Regions from separate parts of the Bacillus sp. SYZHCR11 genome, predicted to be linked through region 1. Evidence: predicted binding sites of a transcription regulator. Region 1 holds the regulator's gene; the other holds the start of a gene.
What was found. The regulator LexA, encoded in region 1, represses DNA repair genes until DNA is damaged. The targets are predictions, from matches to a motif close to CGAACATATGTTCG.
Positions count from the first base shown of each region.

Region 2: recA (recombinase RecA) is a predicted target of LexA. The motif match lies at 1,794-1,807, and genes of this name have one in related genera.

Region 1 covers NZ_JBXUND010000001.1:455,690-460,120, reverse strand. The annotation lists gene AC2CGA_RS02130 (prohibitin family protein) at 1-12, shown strand, start outside; gene AC2CGA_RS02125 (YndM family protein) at 40-489, opposite strand; gene AC2CGA_RS02120 (hypothetical protein) at 631-1,059, shown strand; gene lexA (transcriptional repressor LexA) at 1,399-2,019, opposite strand; gene yneA (cell division suppressor protein YneA) at 2,176-2,487, shown strand; gene AC2CGA_RS02105 (YneB family resolvase-like protein) at 2,503-3,153, shown strand; gene AC2CGA_RS02100 (DUF896 domain-containing protein) at 3,222-3,455, shown strand; gene tkt (transketolase) at 3,622-4,431, shown strand, end outside.
Region 2 covers NZ_JBXUND010000001.1:599,268-603,698, reverse strand. The annotation lists gene pgsA (CDP-diacylglycerol--glycerol-3-phosphate 3-phosphatidyltransferase) at 1-440, shown strand, start outside; gene AC2CGA_RS02540 (competence/damage-inducible protein A) at 458-1,708, shown strand; gene recA (recombinase RecA) at 1,879-2,922, shown strand; gene AC2CGA_RS02530 (serine hydrolase domain-containing protein) at 3,091-4,272, shown strand.

The DNA of each region.
Region 1 (4,431 bases):
AAGCAAAAGTAAAAAGAGGAGGAGGCGATTGCCTCCTTTTTATGTTTTTTCCTGAGGGTCTTTTTCCGACACTAATTCTTCAGACGCCTCGGTTTGATAGCTCCATAGCGTGCTATCCGTCTCTGTTGTGTCCTTATAATCTTCGGGAAGTACATATTGCTGCAAATACCGGTGAAAAAATGCCTCAAAAACAGAAATGCAAAGTGCAGAGATAACCGCTGCCGCGGCAGGAGAGACATTAAACCCGCCAATGTTCATCAGGAATATCCATAATATAATGAATGAAATTCCGAAATCAGCTGCAACGGCTGTGAAATTGCTTGTTCTCGGCAGAATCATGCAATCACCCGCAAAATAAGTGATTAAACTTAAGATCACTGTAATAAACAGAACGTTTAAAAAGGTTACTTGGTACATAAGATCCAGAACAATGTACAGTAAAGCAAGTGTGAGCGCCGTTTTAGAAGCGAAAGCAATTACGTGTTTCATTTGAACCACCTTCGTTATTTCGTTTAGTCTTCATTGTAAGCAATCCGCAAATTTTTAAACTGGTATATAGTGGTTATAAAGTAAAATGTGAATAGACATCACAGGATTCACAAGTTAAAATATGTAAAAAGGGGGATGCAAATGAAAAAATACTGGATATGTATTGCTGTTTTTTTATTATGTTTTAGCGGAATACACTCAGCTAAAGCGGCTACCACTGAATTCGGATCAAAAACAAGCTTCACTTTGGAGGGAAACGCAAAAGAGTTTCATATTGAAAATCCGGGTGCTGTAGCTGCCGACGATTACTTTTTAGGCTATAAGTTCACCATAATGAACAACTCTTCGTGCGGTTTAAGCATGAAACTCCAGCGGATGGCGCTGAACGGAAATTTTTATACATTAAGTTCTAAAAACTACAGCGGCAGCTGGTTAAACCTCAGTGCCCAGGATAAAAAATCAATTGATCCGTATCACAAATACAGGATTCTGGTTGAAAGTTCTTCAAACGTCTGTGGTCCCGTCTATATTAAAGGGTTCTACGGTGTAGAATATTATCATTTTGATTGAAAATAGATACTCGCTAAAGGCAGCGGGTTTTTTTATATTTATATTTAACTTATTACACTATGTACTAAATATTCATACATAAATTTTTGACGTGCCCGCCCAAAGAAAAGATAAAAAAGCAAATTCATCACGCACAAATATATAAAAAGTTGAAAAATGGATGAAAAGTTTCTTGAGGGAAACATTATTAGTTGACTTCAAAAGTGTGATGTCGGATAATAAGAATGTAAGTTTTTCCTCCTTAGCAGGTTCGTTTCTTAAGCCAGGGCGAATCTGCTTTTTTTATGCAAAAAAACCCCTTACAGAGGGGTTTTTTACGATAAATGAAGTTTAATAGAATTAATGGACGGCTCTGAATACGCCGATCACTTTCCCCAAAATGCTTACGTTTTGCAGGATAATCGGCTCCATCGTCGGATTTTCCGGCTGCAGCCGCACATAATTGTCTTCTTTATAGAAGCGCTTGACCGTCGCTTCATCATCTTCGGTCATAGCTACGACGATTTCTCCGTTATTGGCCGTGTTCTGCTGTTTGACAATGACGTAATCTTTGTCAAAAATGCCGGCGTCAATCATACTTTCTCCCATGATTTCTAACATAAAGACATGTTCGCCCGGAGGAACCATCCGGTCAGGAAGCGGAAAATACTCGTCGATATTTTCAACAGCCGTAATCGGAATACCCGCCGTCACTTTCCCGATGACCGGAACGTTTACGACCTGGCTTTTCGGAATATGGACTTCTTCTTCATCCAATACCTCAATCGCCCTCGGTTTCGTAGGGTCCCGTCTGATCAGGCCTTTTGTCTCCAGCCGCGCCAAATGGCCGTGCACGGTTGAACTGGAAGCCAGTCCTACTGCTTCTCCTATCTCTCTTACAGAAGGCGGATATCCTTTCGTTTTTACCTCTTCTTTAATAAAACGCAGGATATCAAGCTGCCTTTTTGATAGCTTCGTCATATTTCGCACCTCAAAACGTCGATTTTAAGTAGATTATAGCATGATTTTCCTGACAGTACAAACATAGGTTCGAAAAAAACGATTGACAGAAACATTTGTTCGTATATACTGAAAGATATAAAAAGCGAACAAACATTCTTATCGGAGGTTGTTTACATGGCGAAAGAATCTATCATATTTGTCGGGCTGTTTACTGCGATTTTAAGTGCCGCTATTTTACTTGTTTCATGTGCGGGAAATGATCAGTCCCTCAGCCAATATGTTAAAATAAAGGTTCAGGACGGCGATACACTCTGGTCACTTGCGGATCATGTAGCAGAAAAGAAACACATTAATAAAGAAGATTTCATTGAGTGGGTGACGGAGAATAATCATCTCCAGACTGCTGATATAAAGCCCGGAGACGAACTTATTCTACCGGTTAAGAAGAAGCATCCGGCCGTATATCAGCTGGCCATTGTCAATTAGAGAGGAAAGAGAGAAATGAAGGCGCTCATTTATGCCCGCGTAAGCACAAACAAAGAACAGCAGCAAACGTCATTAAAAAGACAGGAAGAGGAGCTCAGTGAGATCGCTGCTGCAAACGGCATGGAAGTCGTGAAAGTCATTTCTGAGAAAGCCAGCGGTTACGAAATGGACCGCGACGGAGTATTTGAAATGCTTGATGAAATTAAAAAATCACATATTGACGCGATATTGGTGCAGGACGAAACGAGATTGGGAAGAGGAAACGCCAAGATTGCGCTTTTGCATTGTATTTACAGGGAGAACGTTAAAATATATACGACGGCTCATAAAGGTGAACTGGAGCTTTCCGAAGCTGATTCGATGGTACTTGAAATCGTCAGTATTGTTGAGGAATATCAAAGGAAAATTCACAATATGAAAATCCGGCGGGGAATGAAAAGAGCCGTGAAAAACGGCTACAAGCCTGAACGGAATCTGAAAAACAGACATGAAAACAGCGGAAAAGAAAAAAAAGAGGTTCCGGTTTCGGAAATTATCAGGCTGAGAGCCAACAAGCTTACCTTTGCAGAAATCGCAGCGACCTTAAGAGGATTCGGGTATGACGTGTCCAAAGCCACGGTTCACCGGCGGTTTCAGGAATATACCGCAGACACAGAAGGCAGCTGACGCGCATCAGTTGTAAAAAAGACTGCGTTTTAGTAGTATATAATCAACACGCACCAAAGGAGCTTATTATGATTTCTAAAGAAAAAATCGCAAGAATTAACGAATTGGCTCAAAAAGCTAAATCAAACACAATAACGGATGAGGAAAAAGCTGAACAGCAAAAGCTTCGCCAGGAGTATTTGAAAGGATTCCGCTCCTCAATGAAAAATACGTTAAAGAGCGTAAAAGTGATTGATCCGGAAGGCAACGATGTCACCCCTGAAAAATTAAAAAGAGAACAACAGAAAAATAATCTTCACTAAACAGAAAGAATACGGCAATACGTATTCTTTTTTCGTATATACTAATATCAGGATGTGCTTTACGACAATTTTCAACAAGTTTATCTCAAATTTAAGCTGAAAGAGTTGAGAAAAAGTCAGCATCGCTTTATGATGAAAAGGTACAACAATAAGGAAGGGGATTATAATGGATACAATTGAAAAGAAATCAGTTGCCACCATTCGTACACTATCTATAGACGCAATTGAAAAAGCGAATTCCGGACACCCGGGCATGCCGATGGGAGCCGCTCCGATGGCATACACGCTGTGGACGAAATTTATGAATGTAAATCCGCAGAATCCGGGCTGGTTTAACCGCGACCGCTTTGTTTTATCAGCAGGCCACGGTTCAATGCTTTTATACAGCATGCTGCATTTAAGCGGATATGACCTCAGCATTGAAGACTTGAAACAGTTCCGTCAATGGGGAAGCAAAACACCGGGACATCCGGAGTTCGGGCATACAGCCGGAGTAGACGCAACGACCGGGCCGCTTGGACAGGGGATTGCAATGGCAGTGGGAATGGCAATTGCAGAACGCCATCTGGCTGAGACATATAACCGTGATTCATTCAATGTAGTTGATCATTATACATACAGTATTTGCGGAGACGGCGATTTAATGGAAGGCATTTCTTCCGAAGCCGCTTCTCTTGCAGGCCATCTTGAATTAGGCCGCCTGATCGTATTATACGATTCTAATGACATTTCCTTAGACGGCGATTTAGACCGTTCTTTCTCTGAAAATGTAAAGCAGCGTTTTGAAGCAATGAACTGGGAAGTTCTTTATGTTGAGGACGGAAACAACATCGCTGAATTGACGGCTGCAATTGAAAAAGCGCGCCAGAATGATAAAAAACCGACTTTGATTGAAGTGAAAACCACGATCGGTTTCGGTTCTCCAAACCGTGCGGGCACATCCGGCGTTCACGGCGCTCCGTTAGGACTAGAAGAG
Region 2 (4,431 bases), 140 kb from region 1:
TTTTGTTCATTATCGCATCAACGACTGACTGGGTGGATGGCTACTACGCCAGAAAACTGAACCTCGTGACAAACTTCGGGAAATTTTTAGATCCGCTGGCTGACAAACTGCTGGTGTCCGCGGCATTAATTACGCTTGTGCAATTTGACCTTGCGCCGGCGTGGATGGTCATCATCATCATCAGCCGCGAATTTGCCGTAACGGGATTAAGACTTGTGCTGGCGGGAACGGGGGAAGTTGTAGCCGCCAATATGCTGGGGAAAATTAAAACATGGGCCCAGATCATCGCTGTTGCCGCGCTTTTGCTGCATAATCTTCCGTTTGAGCTCGTTTCTTTCCCGTTCGGCGATATCGCTTTATGGGTGGCCGTGCTCTTCACAGTCATTTCCGGCTGGGATTATTTTGCGAAGAACTGGGATGCGTTAAAAACATCTAACTAAGGAAGAAGGACTTAAAGATGGAAATAGCAAAAAAAGCAGAAATCATTGCGGTCGGCTCGGAGCTTCTGCTCGGCCAGATCGCCAATACGAACGCGCAGTTTATCAGTAAAGAGCTGGCGGAAATCGGTGTAAACGTGTTTTACCATACCGCTGTCGGTGACAATCCGGAGCGGCTTAAGCAAGTCATCCGCATTGCCGAAGAGCGCTCAGACCTGATTATTTTTTCAGGCGGTCTCGGACCGACCAAGGACGATTTGACGAAAGAAACCATTGCAAACACACTGGGGCGCCCGCTCGTTCTGAATGACGAAGCGTTCCGGTCGATCGAAGAATATTTCGCGAAAACAAAACGGACCATGTCGCCGAATAACCGCAAACAGGCGCTCGTCATTGAGGGCTCGGACGTTTTGGCGAATCATTTCGGTATGGCACCGGGAATGCTTGCAGAGCACGGCTCAAGGCTTTATATGCTGCTTCCCGGGCCGCCGAGCGAGCTGCGTCCGATGTTTGAAAATGAAGCGAAACCGCTGCTTCTTAAAAAGCTTGGTTCTAATGAGAAAATCGTTTCAACCGTGCTGCGGTTTTTCGGAATCGGTGAATCCCAGCTTGAAGCTGATTTAGAAGATATCATTGACGCGCAGACGAATCCGACGATTGCGCCGCTTGCTGCTGACGGCGAGGTCACGCTGCGTTTAACGGCGAAACATGCTGACGAAAAAGAAACAGAACGGCTTTTAAAAGAAACGGAAGCCGCCATTTTAGAACGTGTCGGTGAATTTTTCTACGGATATGATGATACGTCCCTGGTGAAGGAGCTTTCAAAAGCATGCAGACAAAACAAAATCACGATTTCTTCTGCCGAAAGCTTTACAGGCGGCCTGTTTTCAGAGTGGGTGACTGATTTAAGCGGTGCGTCTCAACTATTTGCAGGAGGCGTTGTCTGCTATTCCGACAGCGTGAAACAGCATGTGCTCGGCGTGAAAGCTGAGACGCTCGCAGAAAGCGGAGCGGTCAGCAAAGAGTGTGCGAAAGAGCTTGCAGCCGGTGTGAGAAAGCTGACCGGAAGCGATATCGGCATCAGCTTTACCGGGGTCGCGGGTCCCGACCCGCAGGAAGGGCATGCGCCGGGCCGCGTCTTTATCGGCATATCAACGGAAGGAAAAGAAGAGGTGCACGAATTTCACTTTGCCGGCTCAAGAACCGGAATCAGAAAGCGCGCCGCTAAATACGGCTGCCATCTCATTTTAAAAATGCTGGATCAAAAATAAAGTTTTAAAGAGCTTTTTTCTCTGATTTTTAAGTTTTATAAGGGAAATTATGCTCTTTTGCAGAAAAGCGAACGCGGAAAAAATCCGAATATGCGTTCGCTTTTTTCTTGGCAAATGCCAATAAACAAGGTATAGTATATGTAGTGGCAAGATAAAGGAGGAAAAAATAAATGAGTGATCGTCAGGCAGCCTTAGATATGGCTCTTAAGCAAATAGAAAAACAATTCGGCAAAGGTTCCATCATGAAGCTCGGAGAAAAAACGGATACAAGAATTTCAACGGTGCCAAGCGGCTCCCTTGCACTTGATACCGCTCTCGGAATAGGCGGATACCCGCGCGGACGGATTATTGAAGTATACGGACCTGAAAGTTCAGGTAAAACGACTGTAGCGCTTCACGCAATCGCTGAGGTTCAGGAAAAAGGCGGACAGGCAGCATTTATTGATGCTGAGCATGCTCTTGATCCTGTTTACGCGCAAAAGCTCGGTGTCAATATCGAAGAGCTTCTGCTTTCTCAGCCGGATACGGGAGAGCAGGCGCTTGAGATTGCTGAAGCGCTGGTGCGAAGCGGAGCTGTTGATATCGTAGTCGTTGACTCTGTTGCGGCGCTTGTTCCAAAAGCTGAAATTGAAGGTGACATGGGTGATTCACACGTCGGTTTACAGGCGCGTCTTATGTCTCAGGCGCTCCGTAAGCTTTCCGGCGCTATCAATAAATCTAAAACAATCGCAATCTTTATTAACCAGATTCGTGAAAAAGTCGGCGTTATGTTCGGAAATCCGGAGACGACACCGGGCGGCCGCGCGCTGAAATTCTATTCTTCCGTGCGTCTTGAAGTGCGCCGTGCCGAGCAATTAAAGCAGGGCAACGACGTGATGGGGAATAAAACGAGAATTAAAGTCGTAAAAAACAAAGTCGCTCCTCCGTTCCGTACGGCTGAAGTGGACATTATGTACGGTGAAGGAATCTCCAAAGAAGGGGAAATCATCGACCTTGGAACTGAACTGGATATCGTGCAAAAAAGCGGTTCGTGGTATTCTTATGAAGAAGAACGCCTCGGTCAGGGCCGTGAAAACGCCAAGCAGTTCTTAAAAGAAAATAAAGACATCATGCTGATGATTCAGGAACAAATCCGTGAATATTACGGTTTAGACAATAACGGTGTAACGGACAAAGCGGAAGAAGTTCAGGAAGAGATGGAATTAGAAGAATAAAAACACGATCAAAAGAGCGGAATAAGCAATTTCCGCTCTTTTTTTTTGTATGTTTCAAAAAAACACTGGCTGTGCGGAAAATTTTATCTGGAATGTTACAACTTTTTTCACCCTTCACTCGTCTAACATCATGGCGAAAGTTGAAATTATATCTGAGGAGGAAAAAAGATGACGAGCCCCCGCCGCACAAGAATAAATAAAAAAAGAAAGAAGAAGCTGATGAAAACGGGAGGGCTGTTTCTTTTTCTGCTGCTTGTCACTGTTTTTATTATGATCTGGACCGTCACAGCGCATCATCGGGAGAAGGAATCCGTTAAAAACGCTCCCGCCGCTCAATCTGATACTTCAAAAGACCAGACTCAACAGAAAAAAGAAAAGACGCAAAAAGAGAAAACACCTAAATCAATCGATCACAATAAACAGATCAGCAATTACTTGCAACAGATCGGGTTCAGCGGCACAGCAATGATCGTAAAAGATGGAAAAGTTGTGCTGAAAAAAGGCTTTGGCTATGCAGACCGAAAACAAAAAATTAAAAACAATCCGGAGACATCATATTATATCGGTTCTTCACAAAAAGCGTTAATCGCGACGGCTGTCCTGCAGCTTGAAGAAAAAGGGCTGCTGCAGACGAGTGACCCCGTCAGTACATACTTGCCGAATTTTCCTAACGGCACGCGCATCACATTGAAAAACCTGCTCAATCATACGTCCGGCATAAACGGGCATATTGAGGGTCGGGGACCGATTTCTCCAATTGATTTAATCAAGGATATAGAATACCGCGGAATTAAAAGGCAGCCCGGGGTTTGGGATTACAGGGATTCCAACTATTCAGTGCTTGCTTATATCGTATCTCAGGTCAGCGGGGAGTCTTATGAACAATATATAAAAGAACACGTGTTCAAACCGGCCGGAATGAAGCACGCCGGATTTTACAAAACATTTGCTGAAGCCAAATATCCTGCCGTCGGCTACAAAGTCGATGAGAGCGGCAGTCTTGTAACGCCGCACCTTTTGGACTTATCGCAGCTTTACGGGGCGGGCGACATGTATATGAGCGCTGAAGATCTTTATAAATTTGATAAAGCGATCGTAAACGGCACGCTCCTTTCAAAAGAAAGCTTCACAAAAATGTTTACAGCAGGAAGCAGTGCCGCTTACGGGATGGGGTTTTACATTGATCCGGGCAGCTATTCCAATCACGGTGTTATGCCCGGTTACAACATTTTAAACAGTTTCAGCCATTCGGCAAGCAAATATGTCATATTACTGTCAAACATTCAGAATAACGCCAAATTAGGACAGGTAAACAATAGAATTTACCAATTGCTTAACCAGGCGGACTGACAGAGCCGTCATTCACGAAAAGCGGATGAAGGTATGGTATGATATATACATGGGCGGCGATCCGAGCTGAAGGCGAATCGTTAAGCTGGCAAGCTTGACAAGTATTTCCGACACAATTACAATGAAGTTGTAACATTTGTTTTTTTAACATGATTGTTA